DNA from 3 places in the Ewingella allii genome. Region 3 is predicted to be linked to each of the others. Evidence: predicted binding sites of a transcription regulator. Region 3 holds the regulator's gene; each other region holds the start of a gene.
The links. The regulator PhoB, encoded in region 3, activates phosphate uptake and scavenging genes when phosphate is short. The targets are predictions, from matches to a motif close to CTGTCATAAAACTGNCNNAT.

Region 1 (2,272 bases), on a different contig from region 3:
CTCCGCCAGGCGATATCCCCATGGCGATGCGCCGAGGCCCGGCATGGATAATCCGCCGCTCGCCACCACAAGTGAGTGAGTACTCACAGTTGAGCCATTCACATTGATTTCAAAGCCAGTTTCGGTTTTCACCACCGAGGTGATTTCGCTGCGCAGGCGGATTTCCACCTTGCCCTTCGCGCATTCACTCTCCAGCATGGCGACGATTTGCTGCGCCGAGTCATCGCAGAACAGCTGGCCGAGGGTTTTCTCATGCCACGCGATGCCATGGCGGTTAACCATGTCGATGAAATCCCACTGGGTGTAGCGCGCCAGCGCCGATTTGCAGAAATGCGGATTGTTGGATAGATAGGCCGCCGGTTCGGCATACAGATTGGTGAAGTTACAGCGCCCGCCCCCTGACATGAGGATTTTTCGGCCCGCTTTTTTGCCGTTGTCGAGCAGCACAACGCGGCGGCCACCCTGACCCGCCAGCGCGGCACAAAACATGCCCGCAGCGCCTGCGCCAACCACGACTACATCAACCTGTTCCACATCGGCCTCACTTTTTTCTGATCTTCAACTACGTTTAAAGTTGTACTGATTGCTGTACTTTTTTTGACAGAAAAGCAGGCTAAATAGTCGCCAGAAACCTGTCACGGGCGGCGATTGTAAGGTGCGGAAGGAGCTGATGCCAGCCGGGAAAGTAAATAGATGGCGCTGGTAACGAAATGTGTCATGAAAGACGGAGGAGTAACCTTCTGATTTGAAAAGAGTTACTTCGAACAAGCTATAAAATCAACCTGCTTTTAGTCAAAAAAATGTCATATTTTCCTTTTACCGTCGCCCCGTTCTCGCAGATAATGCGCGGCGTTCATGACCACAAACTGGCGTAACAATTATGCTGCATTTATTTGCCGGGTTAGACATCCATACCGGTTCGTTGTTGATCCTCGCGTTACTGTTTGTGCTGTTCTACGAAGCTATCAACGGCTTCCATGATACGGCTAACGCAGTAGCTACCGTCATCTATACCCGTGCAATGCGCTCGCAACTTGCGGTCGTTATGGCTGGGGTATTTAACTTCTTAGGCGTTATTCTCGGCGGATTGAGTGTGGCTTATGCCATCGTTCACCTCTTGCCGACTGACCTGCTACTGAATGTCGGTTCCACCCACGGTCTGGCCATGGTGTTCTCCATGCTGCTCGCCGCCATCATCTGGAACCTCGGCACTTGGTATTTTGGCCTTCCGGCCTCCAGCTCCCATACCCTGATTGGTGCCATCATCGGCGTCGGTTTGACTAATGCATTAGTGACTCACAGCTCGGTGGTCGATGCGTTAAACATTCCCAAAATGATAGGTATTTTCGCGTCGCTGATTGTCTCTCCACTGGTGGGGATGATTATGGCGGGGGCGATGATCTTCATTTTGCGTCGCTACTGGAGCGGCACCAAGAAACACGCGCGTATTCACCTGACGCCTGCTGAGCGTGAAAAGAAAGACGGCAAGAAGAAGCCGCCATTCTGGACCCGTATCGGCCTGATCCTGTCCGCTATCGGCGTGAGCTTCTCACACGGCGCGAACGACGGTCAGAAAGGCATTGGTCTGATTATGCTGGTGCTGATTGGCGTTGCGCCTGCGGGCTTCGTGCTGAACATGAATGCTACCGGTTACGACATCGCGCGTACCCGTGACGCAGTGACGCACTTGCAGCAATACTATCAGCAGCACAGTGACGCCCTGCCGCACGTGGTGGCGCTGACGCCGCTGGTGCCAACGCCGGACGAAGCGGCGGCTGATGCCGCAGACACGCAGAAAGAGAAAGTGTTCCACTGCGATAGCTCACACGCGCTGGACGCTATCGATCGCGCGCAATCACTGCTGGCGAATCTGCAATCTTACAGCGACCTGTCGCCAGAGCAGCGCAGCCACATGCGTCGCCTGCTGATGTGCGTGGCCGATACCGCAGACAAAGCCGCGAAGTTGGACGAAACCTCTTCAGCCGACAAACGCTTCCTGGGCAACCTGAAAGGCGACATTCTGCAAACGGTAGAGTACGCGCCGCTGTGGATCATTATTGCCGTCGCACTGGCCTTGGCGCTGGGTACGATGATTGGCTGGAAGCGCGTTGCGACCACCATCGGCGAGAAGATTGGCAAGAAAGGTATGACCTATGCCCAGGGCCTGTCAGCCCAGCTGACCGCGGCACTGTCGATTGGCGTGGCAAGTTATACCGGTATGCCGGTATCCACCACCCACGTACTCTCTTCAGCGGTTGCCGGTACCATGCTG
Region 2 (2,272 bases), on a different contig from region 3:
TGTCTCGCGTGCAGCATGTGCAGATTATTGCCTGCGGTACCTCTTACAACTCCGGCATGGTGGCGCGCTACTGGTTTGAATCTCTGGCTGGCATGCCTTGTGATGTCGAAATCGCCTCTGAATTCCGCTACCGCAAATCCGCCGTGCGCCCGAACAGCCTGATCATCACCCTGTCGCAATCCGGCGAGACGGCTGACACGTTGGCAGCGCTGCGCCTGTCCAAAGAGCTGGGTTATCTGGGCTCGCTGGCCGTGTGTAACGTGGCGGGTTCTTCGCTGGTGCGTGAGTCGGATCTGGCACTGATGACCAAGGCGGGCACCGAAATCGGCGTAGCATCGACCAAAGCTTTCACCACCCAGCTAACCGTTCTACTGATGCTGGTGGCGCGTATGGGCCGCCTGAAAGGGATGGACGCTCAGGTCGAGCACGACATAGTTCACGCGTTGCAGGCATTACCTGCGCGTATCGAACAGATGCTGTCGCTGGATAAAACTATCGAATCTCTGGCCGAAGGCTTCTCTGACAAGCATCACGCCCTGTTCTTGGGCCGTGGCGACCAATATCCGATCGCGATGGAAGGTGCGCTGAAGCTGAAAGAGATTTCTTATATTCACGCTGAAGCCTATGCCGCGGGTGAGTTGAAACACGGCCCGCTGGCGCTGATTGATGCTGATATGCCAGTAATCGTTGTAGCACCTAACAACGAATTGCTGGAAAAGCTGAAGTCGAACATTGAAGAAGTGCGCGCGCGCGGCGGCTTGTTGTACGTCTTCGCCGATCAGGATGCGGGTTTCACCGACTCAGACGGCATGAAGATTATCCAACTGCCACACGTGGAAGAAATCGTTGCCCCTATCTTCTACACCGTGCCGTTACAGCTGCTTTCCTACTATGTTGCCCTGATCAAAGGTACCGACGTCGATCAGCCACGTAACCTAGCGAAGTCTGTCACCGTAGAATAAATACCCGTCATCCTTCGCGCTACAACGCGAATGATTTAGGGTATTACTGGAATGTGACAGCTTAAGCCGACCTTAGGGTCGGCTTTTTACCCTCCAAATCTCAAGAACCTGCCCACATTGGCTATTTTGTGACCTTTGTCATAAAACTGTCATATAACGTACATTTTACTGTCACCAAACTGTCCTATTTTCCTCCTGTGCCAAACACTTTAAGTAGCCTCGAGCTGGGTCGAACCCAAGATCGAACAAATAAGAAACCACTAGGAGTGGAACATGAAATTGATGCGTAACACCGTCGCCGGTATTGTGGCAGCGACTTTCTCCCTCACAGCAATGTCTGCTTTCGCTGCTAGTAACTTGACTGGCGCTGGCGGCACCTTCCCTGCACCTGTGTATGCCAAATGGGCTGACGCTTATCAAAAAGCTACTGGTAATCAGGTTAACTATCAGGGTATCGGCTCTTCCGGCGGCGTTAAGCAAATCATCGCTAAAACTGTCGACTTCGGTGCTTCTGATGCGCCAATGAAAGAAGAAGACCTGCAAAAGAACGGTCTGTTCCAATTCCCAACCGTGATCGGTGGCGTGGTATTGGCTGTTAACATCCCGGGTATCAAATCTGGTCAGTTGACGCTGGATGGCGCAACGCTGGGTGATATCTATCTGGGCAAAATCAAAAAATGGAATGACGCGGCAATCACTAAGCTGAACCCAGGCGTGAAACTGCCAGACACCAACATTGCGGTTGTGCGCCGTGCTGACGGTTCAGGTACCTCTTTCGTGTTCACCAGCTACCTGACAAAAGTTAGCTCTGAGTGGAAAGACAAGATTGGCGCAGGTTCAACTGTAAACTGGCCTGTAGGTCTGGGCGGCAAGGGTAACGACGGCGTTGCTGCTTTCGTTCAACGTCTGCCAGGCTCAATCGGTTATGTTGAATACGCATACGCTAAACAAAACAACCTGGCATACACCAAGCTGGTGGATGCAGACGGTAAGTCAATCAGCCCAACTGAAGCTTCTTTCAGCGCGGCAGCTAAAGGCGCTGACTGGAAGAAAACTTTCGCTCAGGACCTGACTAACCAGAAAGGCGACAACGCGTGGCCAATCAGCTCTACCACCTTCATTCTGGTGTACAAAGAGCAGGCTAACGCAGCCAACGGTGCTGAAGTGCTGAAGTTCTTTGACTGGTCTTACAAAAACGGCGGCAAGCTGACCACTGACTTGGATTACGCCACTCTGCCAGAGTCTGTTGTTGAACAAGTTCGCGCAGCATGGAAATCCAACATCAAAGACAGCAGCGGTAAAGCTCTTTA
Region 3 (2,272 bases):
TGCAAATTCAGCGCGCGGTTAAATTCTCGGTTCTGAATCCAACTGCGAAACTCGGGGTAACGCAGCAGGTTGAAGATATGCTGCCCGTTATCTTCCGGCCAGCGGAATCCCAACAAATCCTGAGCCAAGCCGTTACACCAGAAAATATTGCCTTCTTCGGTCGCCAGCACCACGGCATCGGGCAGAGACTCTGCCCCGCTGCGAAAACGTTTGATGAGTTGACCGAGTTCACGCCGCCGCCGACGGTTACGCATTTGCATCTGGTTCAACCCATAAAACAGCGGTTCCCAGCTCCAGCGGCCATTTGGTGGGGTGATGCTGCGATCGAGCCACAGCCAGTGAGAGAGTTTAAGCTGGTTATAATAGTTCCAGCCCAGCGCCGCCAGCAGCGACGCAAATAGCAGCCATCCGTAATGGCCGAAGAAAATACCGATGATCAATGCTGGCAGACAGAACAGAAACAGTTCCCCCGCCAGACGCTTCCAGGACAGACGTTCTAACACACAGATTCTCCGCTGCGGCGAGCCGAAAGGCCCCTACATACTATACCCAAAATCATGGGGTTACCGAGCGCGGCCTTGCGCCCAGACATCCTGAAGTATCAAGGGTATAAATGACTCAGTAACGGGTAGAGAACCGGTAACCCGTTCCACGTACCGTTTGAATCATTCTGTCATGTCCGCTGGTTTCTAACGCTTTACGCAAGCGACGAATATGAACGTCTACCGTGCGATCTTCAACATAAACGTTAGTGCCCCAGACGTTATTCAGCAACTGCTCACGGCTGTAAACCCGCTCAGAATGCGTCATAAAGAAGTGCAGCAATTTGAATTCTGTCGGCCCCATGTCCAGCGCCTGCTCGTTCGCCATAACGCGATGAGAGGACGGGTCGAGGCTCAGCCCCTGCATGTCGATCACTTCTTCCACCGCCATCGGGGAAATTCGACGCATTACGGCTTTAATACGCGCCACCAGCTCTTTCGGAGAGAAAGGCTTGGTGATGTAGTCGTCCGCGCCCACTTCCAGACCGCGCACTCGGTCTTCCTCTTCGCCACGGGCTGTCAGCATCATGACCGGGATTTCACGCGTTAGCGCTTCGCGTTTGAGATGTTTGATAAACTGAATGCCGGAACCGCCCGGTAACATCCAGTCGAGCAAAATAAGCTCGGGGAATGGCTCAATCAACCGGGCTACTGCCGAGTCGAAATCTTCTGCTTCCACTGCCTGGTAGCCGTTTTGTTCCAGTACAAAGCACACCATTTCACGGATCGGAGCTTCATCTTCAACCACTAAAATACGTCTAGCCATCGTAGGTCCTGCCAAAAGGTTAGCGATCATTGTTTGATTGCGGAGGGGATTATGCGTCAGTTTTGTGACATTTTTATGAAAATCGCTCAGCAGCCAAACTAAGTGTAGCTAAGCCTTCATTAATGCGTCATGTCGTTGAAATCCGCCTGATTTAGCGAGGACAGCCCCCAGCCTGACGTTTATACTTTGCGGCAAACTGTTGCAGCACACCAACAACGGGAGTTTCATGCGCCTGATCCACACTTCAGACTGGCACTTAGGCCAGTATTTCTTCACCAAAAGCCGTGCCGCCGAGCATCAGGCGTTTTTGCGCTGGTTGATAGAACAGGTGGAGCGCCATCAGGTTGACGCCGTGATTGTGGCAGGTGACATCTTTGATACCGGCTCGCCGCCGAGCTATGCTCGCGAGCTGTACAACCGTTTTGTGGTCGATCTGCAAAGTACCGGCTGCCAGCTGATCGTGCTGGCGGGTAACCACGACTCGGTCGCCACGCTGAATGAGTCCCGCGAGCTGCTCTCCTGCCTGAATACCCGCGTAATTGCCACCGTGGGCGAAGACTTATCCCAGCAGGTTCTGACCTTAAATCATCGCGACGGCACGCCGGGCGCGGTACTGTGCGCCATCCCCTTCCTGCGCCCGCGCGACCTGATTGCCAGTCAGGCCGGGCAGTCCGGCAGCGACAAGCAGCTGGCGTTACAGGAAGCCATCGCCGCGCACTATGACGCGCTGTATCAGGCAGCGCAGGCCGAACGCCAGAAACTGGGCCTGCCTCTGCCCATTATTGCCACCGGCCACCTGACCACCGTCGGCGTCAGCACCTCGGACTCGGTGCGCGACATTTATATCGGCACCCTCGACGCCTTCCCGGCGCAGGCTTTCCCGCCGGTGGATTATGTCGCCCTTGGGCACATTCACCGCGCCCAGTGCGTGGCGAAAACCGAGCATATTCGCTACAGCGGCTCG

Region 1: the regulator PhoB is predicted to act here: its motif matches at 790-809, upstream of pitA (inorganic phosphate transporter PitA).
Region 2: the regulator PhoB is predicted to act here: its motif matches at 1,098-1,117, upstream of pstS (phosphate ABC transporter substrate-binding protein PstS).

What each region holds. Positions count from the first base shown of each region.
Region 1 is NZ_JAWUDN010000005.1:197,178-199,449, reverse strand. It holds gene SBO83_RS13310 (aminoacetone oxidase family FAD-binding enzyme) at 1-534, opposite strand, end outside; gene pitA (inorganic phosphate transporter PitA) at 881-2,272, shown strand, end outside.
Region 2 is NZ_JAWUDN010000005.1:27,765-30,036, forward strand. It holds gene glmS (glutamine--fructose-6-phosphate transaminase (isomerizing)) at 1-962, shown strand, start outside; gene pstS (phosphate ABC transporter substrate-binding protein PstS) at 1,236-2,272, shown strand, end outside.
Region 3 is NZ_JAWUDN010000002.1:324,111-326,382, forward strand. It holds gene phoR (phosphate regulon sensor histidine kinase PhoR) at 1-503, opposite strand, end outside; gene phoB (phosphate response regulator transcription factor PhoB) at 619-1,308, opposite strand; gene sbcD (exonuclease subunit SbcD) at 1,535-2,272, shown strand, end outside.